3 regions of the Halomonas sp. LC1 genome follow, and region 2 is predicted to be linked to each of the others. Evidence: predicted binding sites of a transcription regulator. Region 2 holds the regulator's gene; each other region holds the start of a gene.
The links. The regulator sigma-54, encoded in region 2, starts transcription at its own class of promoters, with help from an activator protein. The targets are predictions, from matches to a motif close to TGGCACNNNNNTTGCTNT.
Positions count from the first base shown of each region.

Region 1: a site for sigma-54 is predicted at 3,112-3,129, ahead of speB (agmatinase). Genes of this name have one in related genera too.
Region 3: a site for sigma-54 is predicted at 3,267-3,284, ahead of QIT27_RS02050 (nitrate reductase). Genes of this name have one in related genera too.

Region 1 is NZ_JASSPG010000005.1:72,743-79,069, reverse strand. Features, by position in the region: gene recQ (DNA helicase RecQ) at 1-789, opposite strand, end outside; gene QIT27_RS09370 (P-loop NTPase family protein) at 883-1,404, opposite strand; gene QIT27_RS09365 (sigma-54 interaction domain-containing protein) at 1,533-2,951, opposite strand; gene speB (agmatinase) at 3,202-4,152, shown strand; gene QIT27_RS09355 (CobW family GTP-binding protein) at 4,665-5,636, opposite strand; gene QIT27_RS09350 (cupin domain-containing protein) at 5,640-5,939, opposite strand; gene QIT27_RS09345 (TRAP transporter large permease) at 5,948-6,327, opposite strand, start outside.
Region 2 is NZ_JASSPG010000004.1:84,734-91,060, reverse strand. Features, by position in the region: gene pmbA (metalloprotease PmbA) at 1-75, shown strand, start outside; gene QIT27_RS07965 (HPr family phosphocarrier protein) at 94-363, opposite strand; gene rapZ (RNase adapter RapZ) at 405-1,325, opposite strand; gene ptsN (PTS IIA-like nitrogen regulatory protein PtsN) at 1,383-1,850, opposite strand; gene hpf (ribosome hibernation-promoting factor, HPF/YfiA family) at 1,855-2,163, opposite strand; gene QIT27_RS07945 (RNA polymerase factor sigma-54) at 2,261-3,676, opposite strand; gene lptB (LPS export ABC transporter ATP-binding protein) at 3,782-4,540, opposite strand; gene lptA (lipopolysaccharide transport periplasmic protein LptA) at 4,552-5,046, opposite strand; gene lptC (LPS export ABC transporter periplasmic protein LptC) at 5,043-5,627, opposite strand; gene QIT27_RS07925 (KdsC family phosphatase) at 5,627-6,169, opposite strand; gene QIT27_RS07920 (KpsF/GutQ family sugar-phosphate isomerase) at 6,212-6,327, opposite strand, start outside.
Region 3 is NZ_JASSPG010000001.1:435,696-442,022, forward strand. Features, by position in the region: gene cobA (uroporphyrinogen-III C-methyltransferase) at 1-374, opposite strand, end outside; gene QIT27_RS02050 (nitrate reductase) at 334-3,057, opposite strand; gene QIT27_RS02055 (NAD(P)/FAD-dependent oxidoreductase) at 3,694-5,001, shown strand; gene nirB (nitrite reductase large subunit NirB) at 5,019-6,327, shown strand, end outside.

The DNA.
Region 1 (6,327 bases), on a different contig from region 2:
GTGGTAGGGCAGCGCGGTCAACCCCTGGCGTGCCAGCCAAGCGGCGGTCTCCTCTACTTTGCGCCGTGAGAGGCAGTAGACGATGCCCGCCTCGCCGTCGTGATGCTCACGGATGAAACTCAGCAGCTGCTCTTTGGCATTGCCCTGATTTTCAGCGATATGGTAACGAATGTTGGGTCGGTCAAAGCCGTTGTTGTAGAGCGCGGCGTCCTGAAGCTGCAGGTGCTCCATGATGTCGTGCCGGGTAGGCACATCGGCGGTGGCGGTGAGCGCGATGCGTGGTACGTCAGGAAATCGCTGGTGCAGGTGGGAGAGCTGGCGATATTCGGGGCGGAAATCGTGGCCCCACTGGGAAACGCAGTGAGCTTCATCGATGGCGAACAGCGCAATGTGGGTCTGCTCCAGCAGCATCTGCATGCGCGCCGTGGCCAGCCGCTCGGGCGCGACGTAGAGAAGATCCAGCTCGCCCGCCCGTAGGCGGTTCTCCACATCCATCGCCTCATGCATCTCGAGGCTGGAGTTTAGGTAGGCGGCGCGCACCCCGTTCTGAATCAGCGCGGCCACCTGATCCTGCATCAACGCAATGAGCGGCGAGACCACAATCGCGGTGCCTTCACGTAGCAGCGCAGGGATCTGATAGCACAGCGATTTACCGCCGCCGGTGGGCATCAGCACCAACGCATCGCCTCCGGCCATCACATGCTCAATGATGGCCTGCTGCGGGCCACGAAAGTGGTCGTAGCCAAAGACCTCCTGCAGTACCTTGAGGGCTGCCGAGTCGCCGTGCATCGCTGCTCTCCTTGTCGTGTGCGTGAAGGAGAATTGTCGCACGAAAACTCACGTGAGTTTGGCTAGCGAAGGCCTGTAATCGTCATGACCAACTCAATGTTGGAACGAACCCACCCTTGGCGGTCGGGGAATGCGTCGATCAGTGGCGGAAAGCGCAAAGGCCAACAGCGTATCTTGGCGGGCTCCCTGCGCATCAAAGAGCTGAGCAAGCGCAGGTGCCCACGTAAGCTTGCACGTTTGGTTGTCGATAGGCTGATGACCGTTCAAACGAACGCGCACCACATGAGGTCCAACGGCCACATGCGCCATCGTATCGTCGTCCTCCCAACGCTCGGTGCGGAGCACTTTAGCGGGCATGCCCGTTGCCGATACTGGGTGTAATTCAATAGCGCCGGGGCGCAAGCCTAGATACCCACCGGCTGCCTCTTTGGGCGCGACGGGAAGGGAGGAGGTTTCACCCTCAATCACCGCGCCGTGTTCGCCCTCTATCAGAGGTAGAAAGTTCATGGCCATACTGCTGGTAGCGTTAGCAGTATCTACGCTGTCAGTCTGGTCGCTAAGTGTGCCTTCCTGCACGATGTTTCCCTGCTGCATCAAGATGACATGATCTCTCATGCTCAAGGCCTCTGTCTGGTCGTGAGTGGCGTTCGTCGACGCCTTTTAGCGTCGTGTAATGGGATCATGTGATGGCGATGTTGCGGTTGAATGACGCTTATGTGGCAGGCGGGTGACGTGTGGGAGCGTTAATGGGTGATTTTAATGTCATAACGCTGTAACCGCCGCACCACGCTGGACTGGCTGATACCCAACCGTTTGGCGATGGCGTAGGTGCTGGGCAACGTGTGACACAACGTTTGTAGCGCGTCCCGCTCTAACCGCTCTAGGTACTCTTTCAAGCTTTCGCCTGAGGCGAGCGGTGCCGCTAAAAGTGAGGCAGATACATTCGCCAAGCTGTGGGTATGCTGTTCGCTATAGGCTTGCGTTGCAGGCACTTCGATTTGATCCGTTGGGCTTGAAAGCCAGGCTCTTTCCAGCCAGTTTTCCAGCTCCCTAACATTACCCGGCCAGTCGCTGCCCATGAGTGTCGACCAGACTTGATTACCGAGAATTTTCTGCCTCCCGTAGCGCTGGTTCAGCCGTTGTAAGCACGCTTCCACTAAGTCGGGAATATCCTCACGTCGTTCGCGCAAAGGTGGCAGGGTGACAGGGATGACGTTGAGGCGGTAATAAAGATCCAGGCGGAAAAGCCCCGCTTCCACCTGCTTGCCCAAATCCTGATTGGTCGCGACCACCAAACGGAAATCGACCCGACGAGAGCGCGTATCACCCAGACGGGTCAAGCTGCCATCCTGAATGACCTTGAGCAGCTTGGTTTGCATCAACAGCGGCAGCTCGCCGATTTCATCCAGAAATAGCGTGCCGCCTTCGGCCTGTTCTAACAGCCCCGCTTTGCCTTGCCGGGCTGCACCGCTGAAGGCGCCAGGCTGATAGCCAAACATTTCGGACTCAAACAGATTTTCCGGGATTGCCGCGCAGTTCACTTCAATAAAGGGGCCATCGCAGCGCTGGCTCCAGCGGTGTAGCTGTTTGGCAAACGCGGTCTTGCCGACGCCGGATTCGCCGAGCATCAGGACGTTGGCATCCGACGGCGCGACACGCTTGAGCAGCAGGGCAATTTCGCGCATCACATGGCTTCTGACTTGCAAGTTATCTAACGCGTCATCCAGCGCCTGCTCTTCGGCATCGGGCGCGGCTTGGCTGCGTTTTAAGTGCTCGCTAAAGCGTTTTTGCAGCAGGGCGTACTCGTCCTGCAGAAGCTGCAAGTCGGTGAGGTCTCTCGAGCGGCTGATAATGCGCTCTAGCGTGCCGTTGACGAACACCGGATAGGCTTCTGCGATGACGCGGCGGCCCGTACCGGTGATCTGCATGAGCTGAGCGGGCTGGCGGGTGCGCATCACTTCCATGGTAATGGAAGGCTTTAAAACGCCGGCCGCCTGCAGTTGCTGAACGCTGCTGGAAAGCAGCTCCTCCCGCGATACGCCGTACACCGCCTCGGCACCGGGGCTGATATCCATAATCTGACCGTCGCCACTGACAATAAAGAAGTGGTCATTCGCGGTTTCCACAATGGTTTGCAGTACGCGCCTGTCGATTTCACTCATGCGTCCCTCCTTGTCTACCGCCGCCGCTTTTATATCGTTGGATGAACAGAGTGATGCAAAAATGACTCATTGATTCATTTTTGCATCGTTTCATCGGCTATTCGATTCATTTTTGCATCGACAAAGCAGGAAACCTACCGATTTATCAGCGCGGGTAACTTGGCATGGTCTGTGCAATACCTGTCTATGAGCGGTATGAGCTAGATAAATCAGCCGTCAGGCTGGCCACAATAAATCCAAGGAGAGAACGATGTCGGACTTTAATCAGCCGCTGGGCGGCAACACCATGCCGCGCTTTGCAGGGCCTGCCACCATGATGCGCCTGCCCACGCAAGAGAGTGCTGAAGGGCTGGATGCGGCGTTTATCGGTATACCCATGGATATCGGTACGTCGAACCGCCCGGGTACGCGCCTAGGGCCACGGCAGATTCGCGATGAGTCGCGCATGTTGCGCCCTTACAACATGGCGACAGGCGCTGCGCCGTTCGAGCGTCTTCAGGTGGCCGATATTGGCGATGTGCCCATCAACACCTTTCACCTGCCGAAAAGCGTCGACATCATCACTGCCTTCTATGACGACGTGCTCAAGCACAACTGCATTCCGTTAACCCTGGGCGGCGAGCATACGCTGACGCTACCCATTCTGCGTGCCATGGCGAAAAAGCATGGTCCGGTGGGGTTGATTCATATCGATGCCCACGCGGATGTGAACGAGCACATGTTTGGCGAACCCATCGCGCACGGCACGCCGTTCCGTCGTGCCCAGGAGGAAGGGTTACTCGCCCATAACAAGGTCGTGCAAATTGGCCTGCGCGGGACCGGTTACGCCCCTGAAGATTTCGACTGGTGCCGCGAGCAGGGTTTCCGCGTGGTACCTGCTGAGGAGTGTTGGCACCGCTCGCTGGCGCCATTGATGGCGGAAGTGCGCGAACAAATGGGCGATATCCCCGTGTATATCAGCTTTGATATCGATGGCTTAGACCCCTCCGTTGCCCCCGGTACCGGCACCGTGGAAATGGGCGGCCTAACCTCTGCCCAAGGCTTGGAAATTGTGCGGGGCACCGCTGGCTTGAACATCGTCGGTGGTGACTTAGTAGAGGTATCACCGCCTTATGACCCCAGCGGTAATACGGCGCTGATGGGTGCCACGCTGCTGTATGAAATGCTCTGCGTACTGCCGGGCGTTAAGCATAACGCCTAAACCTAGCATGCACTTGTTCGTGAAAAAGCGCTGACCTAACAAGGCGCAGATGACAAAACATAAGAAGGGGAGCCGCGCTTCCCTTCAGGACGCCGCCAGCCCACCTCCAATAATCACATCCAATAGGTGAACCGTATGTCTTATTCTCAAGCGAAGTCGGAAGAACCCACTTCGTCCTCATTGATCCCCCGAGCACATCTTCTAAAGTTTTTGCTGCCTTCGCTGATGGGCGTACTGCTTTTTTTAGTTTATTACCCTAGATTAGTACGACTAGCTCAATGATAAAGAGGTAGTAGAAACGCTCAACTTGTTGTACATATCATCGGCCTTGTTTCCTGTCTCATAATTGATATGACGTGCTTTATATAGCGAGATGCTGTTAGCCAAAATTAGCTGGAGCCATTATCACCTATTTTGGGAGTGAAGGTCAGTATTATAAAGTCATCGCATACAATAAAAGTCATTATTTCTGTGTACCCCTGGCTGATACTTAATATATGTTCGGACCTACCTCAAGTGCTCTTTGCTAATGTGCTTAAGCGCAGATTGAGCCACTCCCAGACTGAAGGTGTATCTTCTCCGATAAATACAAACTGACTCTCATTGTTTGTGGAAAGCTCAAGCTCCCAACTGGTCAATCTTCCTGCCGCGCGCTGTAAAGCAAGCACCCTACCATCGCTAAGGCAGACCACACCTTTGAAACGTAGAATTTGCTTTGGCATGTCATTGAGAATAGTGCGGAGCACATCCATATTGACTATTCCCTCGTGCTGCCAACTCATCGTGCTTAGGCCCAAGGATTCAATCTGCGTAGACGCATGGGTATTGGGTTTCACTGGACGAAATGATGGCAGCCGAGAAGGTGTTGGCCAGAATACGAAATCTGTAGGTAGTGCTGCTTGAGTAGTGCGGAGATGGCGGCTATCAGGCAGCAAAAGTGACTGTTCGAGCCGCTCAATAATTGGCTCATTGACCAAATCACTTTTATTAATCATTACAAGATCAGCGTTCTCGATCTGAGAAGAGACAAGGTGCCTCAAAGGTGAGCTTAGGGCATCATAATCCAGAGCAGCGTCGATAAGCGTTATTACCCCCTCCAGTCTTGCCTTATTACGTATTCGAGGGTAGCAAAGTACATTGACCACGCGTTCAGGGTCGGAAACGCCACTGCACTCTATTAACAGATGATCAAGCTGCGGCCCTTTGCGCGCGATTAATGATTCTATGGATGAGGAGAGCTCACCCTGCAAACTGCAACATACGCAGCCGTTGCTGAGTGTTATAAGGTCATCACGCCGTTCGTTAATAAGTGCCTGGTCTATGTTAAGTGCACCAAAATCATTAACCATGACCCCTAGACGCCGACCATTCGCATGCTCCAGGAGGTGGTTAACCAGAGTAGTTTTGCCTGCCCCTAGAAAACCTGCCACAACGGTGACGCCCAGTTTTTCCAACTCTGGTACCGACTGATGTAGTTCTGACATTGTCTATTGCCTAGAAGATTTAAATTCGATCTCGACGAATGCAAAGTGGCCCTCGCCTGCATTAATTACGTTGTGCTCAACCCCTGCTGTGCGGTAATAGGATTCGCCCGCTTTGACGCTACTGCTTTGACCCCCCTCGGCCGTCTCTAGCCGCATGACTCCATCGAAGACGGGCACCACCACATAATCCAGTGCATGCTTATGCCATCCAGTTTCTGCACCAGGTTGAAAATCCCAGCGCGTCACAATAACGTGCTCATTTTCTAGCTGACGCGTTGCCTGAGCCGATAAAGTTGTCGACATGATGTCTCCTAATTGAAAATAAGCTCGGGCAACCAAAGTGCTATTTGTGGAAACAGAACCAGTATTACAATTCCCAACACCTGCATAATTAAGAAAGGCACAACAGAGCGATAGAGATCCCCGGTGGTGACTTCTGGTGGTGCTACCGAACGCATGTAGAAGAGGTTGTAACCAAACGGAGGGGTGAGATAAGCAGTCTGCATGGCAAGTACAAAAAGAATAGCGAACCAGATCGGGTCAAACCCCAGCGCCTTAATGATTGGTACATAGAGCGGTACCGTAATGAAAAGGATAGCGGAGTCATCCAGGAACATGCCTAGCACAAGATAACTTAGCAAGATCACTGTTAACACAAGGTAGGGACTGAGGTCAGCGGCCATTATTTGGC
Region 2 (6,327 bases):
GATGACACGGATACCCGTGGCAGCATTCACACGGGTAGTTGGCTTGTGGATGCGATGACCGTCGCTGGCAGCTAATCGTTGACGCGGAGTCGGTTACTGGTCTTCGTCAAACCGCGCGTCGAACAGCGCTTCGATGGCATCGAGCGCTTGTTCGGCGTCTTCCCCTTCCGCAGCTACAGTGAGCTCGGTGCCGCAGGGCGCCGCGAGCATCAGCAGCGACATGATATTAGCGGCATCGGCTTTTTGCTGCTGCTTGTATACGTGGATGCTGGCAGAAAACTGCTGGCCACACTGAACCAATTTGGTGGCCGCGCGGGCATGGAGGCCGCGCTGGTTGGTAAGGGTTAACGTTCTTTCGGGCACTCTGGTTCCTTTTTGCCGAGTGGGTCTTTGAATAAAAAGGCTTAGGGCGTACGGGTGGTCGCGGTGGTGGGGCTTGGCGCCACGGGCTCTTCGCTCAGCGTGTACTGCAGCCCCAGTTCGCGATGTCTCAACTGCACTTCTCCGGTCTGCTTAACGAGCCGCTGGGCGAGCTGCTCCACCATGTAGACGGAGCGGTGCTGGCCGCCCGTGCAGCCGATAGCTACGGTCATGTAGCTACGTTGGCTGTTTTGGTAGGCCGGTAACCACTTCTCCAGCCAAGCCTGAATATCGCTGGCCATGGCTTCCACTACCGGGTAACCGCTCAAGAAAGCGACGATATTGGCATCGCGGCCAGTATATTGCCGAAGGGTAGGGTCCCAGTATGGGTTGGGCAGACAGCGTACGTCGAAGACCAAATCCGCATCCAGCGGAACGCCGCGTTTATAGCCGAAGGACTCAAAGGTGAGCGTGAGCTGATGCTGGCGCTGGTGGGCCACTTGATCGGTAATGCGGCGGCGCAAATCGTGGACGGAGAGCCGAGACGTATCGATCAATAAATCGGCGAGATCGCGTATTTCATGTAGCGTCTCCTCCTCTTTGTTGATCGCCTCTTCCAGCGTCATTTCGCTGTCGCGAGTGAGGGGGTGGCGACGACGAGTGGCGGAGTAGCGCTCCAGCAGAATGCGTGCGTCCGTGGTTAGATAGATCACCTGAAAACGAATGTCTCGCTGGCGTAGCTCTTCCAACAGCGCTGGCAGACGCTCCAGCGCGATGGGGAGGTTGCGCGCATCGATGCTAACGGCAATACGAGTGCGTTCTCCTTGAGCGCGCAGCTCATCGATCAGCGAGCCCAGCAGCATGGCAGGTAAGTTATCGATCGCATAATAGCCAAGATCCTCCAGCGCTTGTAAGGCGATAGATTTACCGGACCCCGAACGGCCGCTAATGATCACCAGTTGCATAGCGTCTCTCTTGGCGTATGAGCGTAGGAAATAAACAGTGATGGACGTGTGAGTATCTTACGCGGCCTGTTCGCGTATCTTGGCCGTCATCAGGGTCAATAGCTCTTTTTGACTGCTGGCTTTGCGTAGCTGTTGACGGGTATTCGCATCGTTCATGATCGTCGCGACTTGCCCAAGCAGAGCGAGATGCGTGTCGTCCGCCTCTTCGGGTACGAGCAACACGAACACTAGATCGACGGGATCGCCATCGATGGCATCGAAATCGACCGGCTCGGCAAGTTTCAAAAAGCCAGCGATGGGCGAGCTACAGTGCGGGCTGCGTGCGTGGGGGATGGCAACGCCGTTGCCAATTCCCGTGCTGCCGAGACGCTCGCGTCCAATCAGGCGGCTAAACACTTCTTGGCTATCGAGGCTGGGTGTGTTTTGGGCGATGAAGGTGCTGAAAAACTCCAGCACCCGTTTTTTGCTGCCCCCGGGCACGTCGTAGAGCACGCGCTCCGGGGGGAGGATGGTTTCCAACGTCATTGAGTTAACGCACGCCTGCGCCCTGGGCGCGAGCTTGTGCTTTTTCCTTGTGTTTAACGAGTTGACGATCGATTTTGTCTGCGAGCGCATCGATAGCGGCATACATATCGTTATCGAGGGCTTCGGCATGAAGGTCGGCACCGGCGGCATGCAGCGTACAGGCTGCCTGCTGGCGTTCCTTCTCGACAGATAAGGTCACTTGCACCGTGGTGATGTTGTCGTAGTGGCGTTCGACGCGTTCCAGCTTTTCGTTAACGTAGTCACGCAAGGCGTCAGTCAGTTCAACGTGATGACCAGTGATGTTTACTTGCATTGACGTGCTCCTTATCCATCGGGCTGTACTTCGATTGTAACCCTTTTTGCGCTATTGCAAAGCCCCTGCGTCGAGTTTGTCATGCCCTACCGTTTAACTAACGTAAACGGCGGCGCTCACTGGACGAGGGAATACCCATTGACTCGCGATATTTCGCTACCGTACGCCGGGCAACGCTGATGCCTCCCTCCTCAAGGAGGGTCACCAGGCGACTATCGGAGAGCGGTTTACCCGACGGCTCCTCTTGTATCAGTTTTTTGATCCGTGCACGAATGGCGGTGCTGGAGTGGCTATCGCCGCCATCGTGGCTGCTGACTTGGCTCGAGAAGAAGTACTTCAACTCGAACACGCCTCGTGGCGTATGTATGAATTTCTGCGTCGTCACACGGGAGATCGTGGACTCGTGCATCTCCACGGCCTCGGCGATGTCGGCCAGGATCAGCGGTTTCATGGCCTCTTCGCCGTGCTCTAGAAAGCCGATCTGGCGGGCGATGATTTCACGACCTACTCGCAGAAGCGTGTCATTACGGCTGGAAAGGCTTTTGATCAGCCAGCGAGCTTCTTGGAGGTGCTCTTTCAAGAACTGGTTGTCTTGGCTCTTGTCGGCACGTTTGATCAAACTGGCGTAATCGGGCTGGATACGCAGGCGCGGCAGCGCCTCCGGGTTGAGCTCTAAGTGCCAGCCCTCGTTGTCATGGCGCACGACCAAATCGGGCGTAATATAGCTGTCGTCGGTCACGCCGTAGGCGCTGCCTGGGCGTGGGTCAAGGCTGCGAATTAAACGGATGACGTCGTCCAACTGCTCGTCATCCAGGCTCAGGCGGCGCTTGAGTAGCCGTAAATCGTCTTTGCCCAACGCTTCGAGAAACTGACGCACCAAGCGTTTTGCGGGCATCAATAGCGGGGTGTCTTCAGGCAGCGCGGCCAGCTGAAGCATCAGGCACTCGCGCAGGTCGCGGGCAAACACGCCGGTGGGCTCGAACTGTTGTAAGCGCAACAGGGTGTTTTCTACTTCACGCTGGCTCAGGCTGTCGTGGCCTTGCGCCTTGAGGCCTTCGCGGATGTCGTTGAGCGGTTGAGTGAGATAGCCGTTGGCATCCAGTGCATCGATCAGGCTTTCGGCAATGGCATAGTCGCGGGGAGAGAAGTCAGTCATGGCCAATTGCCATAACAGATGGCCATGAAGGCTTTGGCCTGCTGCTTGGCGCTCGAAGTCGGGTCCTTCGCTGCTACCGCCCAAGCTGCCCATGTCTTGGTAGGTGTCCGACCAGTCGCTGTCTACGGAGAGTTCGTTGGGAATGCTGTCCGACCACTCGGTCTCTTGAGGCTCGCTAACAGCCTGTTCGCCAAACTCATCCTCTTGTTCGAGCATGGGGTTAGCGTCCAGCGCTAGCTGAATTTCTTGACGGAGGTCCAGCGTGGAGAGCTGTAGCAGGGCAATGGCCTGCTGCAGCTGAGGTGTCATGGTCAGCTGTGTGCCGATACGCAATTGGAGAGAAGCTTTCATGACCATCTGAGAACCACTCGTTAATCAGAAAGCTCCACCCTAGAGCGAGTTATGACTCTGTGCAAGTGCAATAAGCATGCCACTAAAAGAAAAGTTTGGTCAGGCCAGAGTTTAGAGGCGGAAGTCTGCGCCTAGATAGACATCACGAACCTTCTGGTTATTGAGGATCTCCTGGGCGTTTCCACTGGCGATGATATGGCCGTCGCCAACGATGTAGGCAATGTCACAAATATCCAGGGTTTCGCGCACGTTATGGTCAGTGATCAAGACGCCGATGTGGCGTTTTTTCAGTGCGCGAATGATGGTTTTGATTTCACCCACTGAAATAGGGTCGACCCCGGCAAACGGCTCGTCGAGCAGAATGAATGCGGGCTCGGTAGCGAGTGAGCGAGCGATCTCCACTCGGCGGCGCTCGCCCCCTGAGAGGCTCATGCCCAGGTTGTCGCGAATGTGGGTAATATGGAAATCTTCGAGCAGTGACTCGAGGCGTGCTTCCCGAGCGCTGCGGTCCAGCGCTTTGCGCGTCTCGAGAATCGCCATGATGTTATCGGCCACCGAGAGCTTGCGGAAAATGGAGGCTTCCTGGGGAAGGTAGCCAATCCCGGCCATGGCGCGCTCGTGCATGGGCGCATGGGTCAGGTCGACGTCGTCGATACCGACGCTACCGGCATCGGATTTGACCAGTCCAACGATCATGTAAAACGACGTGGTTTTACCCGCCCCGTTGGGCCCCAGCAGGCCGACGACGCTACCCTGAGCGATTTCCAGGTTGATATCTTTCACGACCCGACGGCGTTTGTAGCTCTTCGCTAGGTGATGGGCGTAGAGCGTTTTGACAGGTGCGGAATCTGCAGAGGTTGATGCTGCCACGTGGCCGCTCCCTATTGTTCGGGCTGAAGAGTCATGCGAATGCGCTGGTTGTCGCTACCGCTCACGTCGGAGCGTGCTTGCACCACTTCCTGGTCGATGAAGTACTCCAAACGCCCCCCTTGGAAACGGTCGCCTTGCTGTGTCAGTTCGGCTTGGTCGATCAGCTCTACACGGCGTTCGGCGACATGGTAAACGATACGACGCGCCCAGCCCTCCATGGGGGTTTCTTGATCTTCGAGCTGATTGCGCAGGTAGGCGCGCTCACCCGTGGCAATGGCGCGTGACAGCTCGCCTGAGTCGTTGCGCTGAATTTCGACGCGTTCGCCGCGCAGTTGCATCTCGCCCTGGCGAATGTCCACGTTGCCTGAGTAAACAGCGGTGCCAGCGCGCTGGTCGAGGTCCAGGCGGTCGGCTTCGACCTCGATGGGGGCTTGGCTTTGTGCCATGGCCGCCGTGGCGAGGGGTAGGGTTAACGCAAAGAGTGCAGTGCGGAGAGAGGCGTTCATCGCGACTCCTCAGGGTTACGAGTGGCAGGCGGGTGGACGCCGCGCACGTTATTGGTCAGGCGGACTTGGCTGTCATCGAGCCAAACGTCCATGCGGGAGGCTTCCATGCGCTGCGGCGGCTGCTGCAACAGCACGGGCGTATCGCTCCAGGCATGGCGCGTCACGCCATCGTAGTTTAATTGCTGCGTGTCGAGCTGCCAGCCCTCTTCGGGAGCCAGTAGCCGGGCAGACCCTCTTAGCGTCAGGGCCTGGGAATCGGTATTCAAGGTGCCGGTGTCTGCCGTGGCCAGCCACTCCCGCTGTTCGCTGTCGAACAGCGTCGCGCGCGGCGACATGACATCGGTCATGGCCGTTTGAGGCGTATGGACCAGTCGAGGCGTGACCAGCGACTGCTGGATAGCGCCTGTCTCGCCAAACAGGGTAATTTCGGCGTTCTCCAACACATGCCCAGGCTCCTGGGCACGGGCCTCCTGATCGATCTCACCCTCTTGCGGGCCGCGCGGGTCCAGCCAGACCAGCAGTCCGCCCAGGGCCACGACCATCGCCGTGATCCACACCCGTTTTCTGACTCTGAGACCCATCACGAGTGCCTGTGAAGATACGTGTCGAGCACGGCATCCCAGTGCCCTTGCGAAGTGAGCAGCGTATCGCAAATTTCACGTACCGCGCCGTGGCCGCCTAGCCGTTCCGTGATCCAATCGGCATGGGTGTGCATGTAATCAGGCGCATTGGGGACCGTGATGCCGACGCCGCAGCGCTTGATGGGAGCGAGGTCAGGCAGGTCATCACCGCAGTAGGCCACCTGCTCGAGGGTGATATCCAGTCGTTGGCAAAGCGCGCGAAGCGTCGTGAGCTTATCTTCGCAGCCTTGGTGAACGTGGCTAATGCCGAGCGCCGCCGCGCGCTGGCTGACCATGGGCGAATCGCGTCCGGTAATCAGTGCCACGTGAATGCCGACCCGCTTGAGCAGTTTCAAACCATGCCCGTCTTGGGTGTGAAACGCTTTGATTTCGATGCCGTCCGCCTGAAAGTAGAGGCGGCCATCCGTCAAGACGCCATCTACGTCTAGCGCGAGGAGTTTTACACGGCGAAGTCGGTCGAGTAGTGCATCGGGTAGGGCCATATAGCCTCCTTAACATCCATGGCGAAAAGCGTTATCACGCAGTTAAATCACACCGCTGGCTAGCAGATCGTGCATATGTAGCGCGCCGATGGGGCGCTGCTGCTCGTCGACGACAGCGAGCGCGGTTATCCGGCTATCTTCCATAATACGAACGGCCT
Region 3 (6,327 bases), on a different contig from region 2:
GATTTGCCTGCCTGGGCCAGGGAGACAATCAGCGCACCAATTTCTGCCTGAGGCATGCTGTGGTGGCCGCTGGCTTTGCCAACATAGTAGCGCTCGGTGCCCGGAGGAATGAGCCCTAGCACTTCGTCTCCAACAAGGCGGTCATACACCACTGCGTCTGCCTGCATCAGCAACCGTGCGGCTTTCAGCGTCAGCAGCTCCACATCGCCGCTGCCCGCGCCGACCAAATAGACGGTGCCCGGCTGGCACTCACCGCTTAGCGGCAAGCGCAAGCGCGTGGCGGTATCGCGACTAAATGGCGCCCACGCCCGCTGACCCAAGCGCCACAGCACTTCAGGCCACTTCTGTGTTAGCTGTTTGCTTAGCGCGCGCATGGGGCCGCTCCTCTTCAAGTATCGCTTTTAGTTCGGGTAGGCAGCTGCCGCACTGGGTGCCGCAGGCTAGTCGTGCGCCTAACGCTTCTACGCTGGTATCGCCCGCATGAATCGCTTTCACAATGCTGGCTTGGCCAACCTGGTGGCAGCTGCACACCACCGGGCCGGTATCGACAGCGCCATCATCGCACCCGGCCAGCAGGCGTCTACGGTGCTGTGTCTCCAGGGTAGCCTCCTTGAAGCGCGCTTCAAGCCAGGCAAGCCCAGGCAGTTCGTCGGGTGGCCCCACCATCAACCACCAGCGCAGCCCCCCGTTCACGACTCCCGCTGCGCGCAGCCTACCCGTTGTCGGGTCGTCACACCACAAAGAGACAGGCACGCCGCACCACGCCTCCACCTGCGCCAGCCAATCCTTGACCGGCTGGCTATCCGCTAGCTGCCAACGGGTGCAGCTTGCCATCGGAATGCGTGCCCAGTAGTCGCTGCGACACCAGGGCGATGGTGGCGTATCCAATTCGTTGGCTAGCAGCAGCGTCGCCTGCCAAGCAACGGAAAGTTTGCCCACCGCCACCGCCCCCTGCTTGGCTTCCGGCTGCCCGGAGAGCGGGTCGGTATACCCTTGAATCAATGCGCCGCTGCGGCCCTGCTTGGTAAAGCAGTCGGTCCAGTGCATCGGCACGAACACTTCGCCTCGGCGCTGGGCGTTGGAAACCCGCACCCGCCCACGGTACTCCCCGGCGGCAGCGGTCAACGTCGCCAAGCCCTGATCCGTTAAGCCTGCCTGAGCCGCATCGTCTGGGTGCAGCTCAATGAACGGTTCGGCGCGGTGGTTCATCAAGCGCGGCGCACGGGCGGTACGCGTCATGGTATGCCACTGATCCCGCACGCGACCGGTATTCAAGCGCAGCGGGTAGTCGTCGCTCAGCGGCTGCGCCGGTGGGCGCGGAATAATCGGAAGCAGTTTGGCTCGGCCATTCGCCGTAGCAAACCGGCCATCTTCGAACAGCCTTGCCGTGCCGCGAGGAGCCTGCTGAGTCACGGGCCACTGGATCGGTGCGAGCGCATCATAAGCCGCTTGGCCCAGGCCTACCAGCCCTGAGATATCGAACAGCCGCTGGGTCTCGCCGCTATTCTCATAGCCAGAGAGGCGTGCGTGCTCATCGAAAATCTCCCACGGGTGGGTGTAATCGAAGGCTTCCCCCACGCCCAAGCGTTTTGCCACTTCACAGAGTATCCACCAGTCGTGCTTCGCTTCGCCAGGAGGAGGCAGCATCCCCCGCTGGCGGGAAATTCGCCGCTCTGAGTTGGTCACCGTGCCATCTTTCTCCGACCAACCCGACGCGGGCAGCACGATATCCGCAAAGGGCAGCAGGTCAGTATTGGCAACGCACTCCGAGACAATTACCAGCGGGCATTTTGCCAACGCCCGGCGCACTTTCTCCCCGTCCGGCATGCTTACCGCTGGATTGGTCGCCATCACCCACAGGGCGGTAATCTCGCCGCGCTCGATGGCATCAAAGAGTTCTACCGCCTTGTAACCTGGGGCGTCAGGCAGTGCCGGAGTTAAATGCTTTGTAGCCCAGAAGCGGCTAACTAACTCGCGAGCGCCCGGCGTGTGGTAATCCATATGCGCCGCCAGCTGATTGGCCAGCCCGCCCACTTCTCGCCCGCCCATGGCGTTGGGCTGGCCGGTGATCGAAAACGGCCCCGCCCCCGGCAGGCCGATTTTCCCGCCCGCTAGGTGGCAGTTGATGATCGCGTTGCACTTATCGGTACCGCTAGAGGATTGATTCACCCCCTGAGAGTAGAGCGTGACCACGTGGAGCTGGCTGGCAAACCAGTAATAGAAGGTTTCCAGGCGTTCAGGATCCACATCACATTCGCGAGCAACGGCTTCCACGCTGCCTGCACTCTGCTTGGCAGCGCCCAACGCGTCGTCTAACCCCTCGGTGTGGCGTTCTAAGTACACGGCATCCAATCGGTTATGGTCGTCCATCCACGCCAGCAGCCCGTTGAACAGGTACGCATCGCTACCCGGACGAATACCCAGGTAAAGATCGGCCATTTCACAGGTGTCGGTCACGCGGGGGTCGATCACCACGACCCGCATCAACGGGTTGCGCTCTTTGGCTATCTTCAAACGCTGATAGAGCACCGGATGATTCCAGGCAAGGTTGGACCCCACCAGCACCACCAGTTCCGCTTCTTCGAGGTCTTCATAGCTGCAGGGTACCGCATCGGCCCCAAAGGCGCGTTTATAGCCCGCCACGGCGGACGCCATGCAGAGCCGCGAGTTGGTATCCAGGTGAGGGGTGCCCAAAAAACCCTTAAACAGCTTGTTGGCAACGTAATAATCTTCGGTTAATAATTGGCCAGATAAATATGCCGCCACCGACTGCTGGCCATGGGCACTGCGCTGCGCCTGCAAGCGTTCGGCGGTGGTGGTGAGCGCCTGCTCCCAAGAGACCTCCTGGCCGTCCACGCGCGGCTTCAGCAAGCGCCCCTGCTCGCCCAAGGTTTCGTGCAGCGCGGTGCCTTTTACGCACAGGCGGCCATAGTTGGCTGGGTGCTCGCGGTCTCCCTCGACGGCGATGAGCTGCCCGTTCTCCAGCGTGGCGGTAACGCCGCAGCCGACGCCGCAGTAGGGGCAGGTGGTTCGGGCGAGCCGATTGGCCTGTGGCATGGCAGTTTCCTCCGGCGTTAAAAAGCAAAAAGCGCCCAAGCCAGCCTCGAAAGAAGCCTGCCTGGACGCCGTTGTCTCAGGGGCACCGCTTACCGGGTGCCGTACTCATCAGTGATTTGCTGCAGTTGGTATTATTCGACGCAATTAGTCGTTGTGATCGTTATGGGCAAAGACCCTGCACTGAGCCGTTGTTGCTTGTTACCAGAATAACTGCAAACCCTGCGCCCACGCTGCGCTAAAATCATTAAATCATTTAATAAACAATCATTTAAAAACGCACTCTGCATTTCTACTTTTCGCGAAAGGCATGCCCTTTGTCGAATAAGCGGTTGAAGAGAGTGCATTAACCGCCGCTTAAGCACCAAAGTGGGGCAAGCCTAGCTAACCATGAGCGGCCTGCCGCCTCCTCAAAAACGCTTAATACGCTGATTAGGCTGAATTAAACCCACCGACGGCAAAAGCTGGCGGGCTTTTTGCTCACCATAAGATAAGACAGTTCGGCAGCCAACGGTGGTTGCTGTGCGTTATCAACGACGCCAACGGGCAACGACGCCCCTGATACTCCCTTCTTGAAAGGGCTGTGTCAGGGGCGTTTTTTATTTGCTGAACATTACGTTTCAACCACAGGAGCTACCTATGGAAACCGCTTCCCGGTGCTCACCGAACGAACACCTTGTCATTATCGGTAACGGCATGGCTTGCCACCGACTACTTGAAGCGCTGGTGAAACATTCGCAGCGCCCCCGCCGTATCACAGTGGTGGGTGAGGAGCCGGTACCTGCCTATAACCGCATTTTGCTCTCTCCTTTACTGGCGGGCGAACTGGCGCCTGAGGCGCTCACTCTGCAAGACGCCGCCTGGTACGCTGATAACGACATCACACTGACGCTTGGCGACCGCGTGACCTCCATTGACCGCGAACGCCGCCTGCTTATTACTCATCGCGGCGACACCTTAAGCTATGACAGATTAGTGATAGCCACTGGTTCGCGCCCCACGCTGCCAGCGGTGCCTGGCATCACGCTTGACGGTGTTCACACGTTTCGTGACCTGCGCGATGCCGACGCCTTGAAAACCATTGCTCAGCAAGGCGGCAACGCCGTGGTGATTGGCGGCGGCTTACTTGGATTGGAAGCCGCTGAAGGGCTGCGCAAACGGGGCGGTAGCGCGCTCACCGTCAGCGTTCTGCAGCGCAGCGGGCGGTTGATGAATCGCCAGCTAGACACCACCGCCGCCCAATTGCTGGAAGCCACGCTGCGCGAGCGCGGCATCATCATTGAAACCGGCGCATCGCTTGCTGCCTTGGAAGATAACGGCCACGGGCAGGTGCAGTCGGTCACACTGAGCGATGGCCGGAAGCTAGCTGCCGACAGCGTGATTGTGGCGGCGGGTATTACCCCCAATGCGGAGCTAGGCCAGCAAAGCGGGCTTATGTTTGACCGCGCCATTGTGGTGGATGGGCACCTCACCACCTCAGACGACCACATTTATGCGCTGGGCGAATGCTGCCAGTTCGAGCAGCACACTTACGGGCTGGTGGAACCCATTTGGCGGCAGGTGGAGGTGCTTGCTGCCGTGCTGTGTGGTGAAACGCCAGCGGCGTATCAAGAAGCCCCCACGGCCACCAAACTCAAGGTCAGCGGTGTCAGCCTGTTTGCCTTTGGCCCCACCGAGGCCGCCGCCAAGCACGAAGAGCTTCGCTACCAAGACCCGGAAACCGGCGACTACTGCCGCCTGCTGCTCCATCAAGGCCGCCTCATCGGCGCGGTGCTGTATGGCGATACCCGCCACGGCCCCTGGTATTTCGAGCAGGCGCTGGCCGCGACCGACTTAACCGCGTGCCGCCACCTGTTGCTGTTTGGCGCAACCGATGCCCAAACAGCGCTCGACAACCATTTCGACACCCTGTCATCCCCTTTATCTCTCACCCGTGAGGCGGCTTAGCTATGGTGAATCACACAATGTCTACTCCAACCACGTCTTCCAACACGCAAAAGTTGATCATTGTCGGCAACGGCATGGTCGGCCACCATTTTGCCGAGCAGCTCGTGGAAAGCGGCGCGCTGGCTGGGTTTGAGGTGACGATGTTTGGCGAAGAGCGCCACCGCGCCTACGATCGCGTGCACTTATCCGAGTACTTTAGCGGCCGCGATGCGGAGTCACTGGCGCTGTGCGACGCCGATTACTACCACACCCACGGCATTCAACTACGCAGCGGCGAAGCGGTCACCGCGATTGACCGCGAACAGCAGCTGGTAGTGACCGAACAAGGCCACTACGCCTATGACAAGCTCGTGCTGGCTACCGGCTCCTTTCCCTTTGTGCCGCCCATTCCCGGCAACGACAGCGAAGGCTGCTTGGTCTACCGTACGTTGGATGACTTGGATGCCATTCAGGCAGCGGCCAAAAACGCCACAAACGGCGTGGTGGTCGGTGGCGGCTTGCTCGGTTTGGAAGCCGCCAACGCGCTGCGCGGGCTGAACCTGGACACCGCCGTGGTGGAGTTCGCCCCGCGCCTGATGCCCATGCAGGTAGATAGCGAAGGCGGCGAACTGCTGAAAGAGAAAATCGAAGCTCTCGGCGTTCAGGTACTCACCGAGCGGGCCACCCAGCGTATCGAACCCGGCGACACCAGCCGCCTGCGGATGGTCTTCCAAGACGACAAAGTGCTGGAAACCGACCTGATCGTCTTCTCCGCCGGTATTCGCCCGCAAGATACCCTCGCCCGGGAGTGCGGCTTGACCATTGGCGAGCGCGGCGGCGTGGTGATCGATGACCAGTGCCACACCAACGACCCGAATATCCTCGCCATCGGCGAAGTAGCGCTGTGGAATCAGAGTATCTTTGGCCTCGTGGCGCCTGGCTACCAAATGGCCAAAACGGCCGTCGCCACGCTGACGGGGGGCAATATTTGTTTTAGCGGCGCCGATATGAGCACCAAACTAAAACTGCTGGGCGTGGATGTCGGTTCCATTGGCGATGCCCACGGCAATCAAAATCCTGGCGCCCGCATGTTCCGCTACCTCGACCCGCTCACCCAGGTCTACCGCAAACTGGTCGTCACCAGCGACGGTAAGAAGCTGCTGGGGGCCATGCTGGTGGGCGATAACAGTGTGTATGACACGCTGTTGCAGTACTACGCCAACGGCATCGAGCTTCCCCAAGAGCCCGCATCGCTCATTCTGCCACAACAAAGCGGTGCCGCCCCGGCGCTGGGGCCGGATGCCTTGCCGGAAACGGCGATGATCTGCTCCTGCCACAACGTGACGA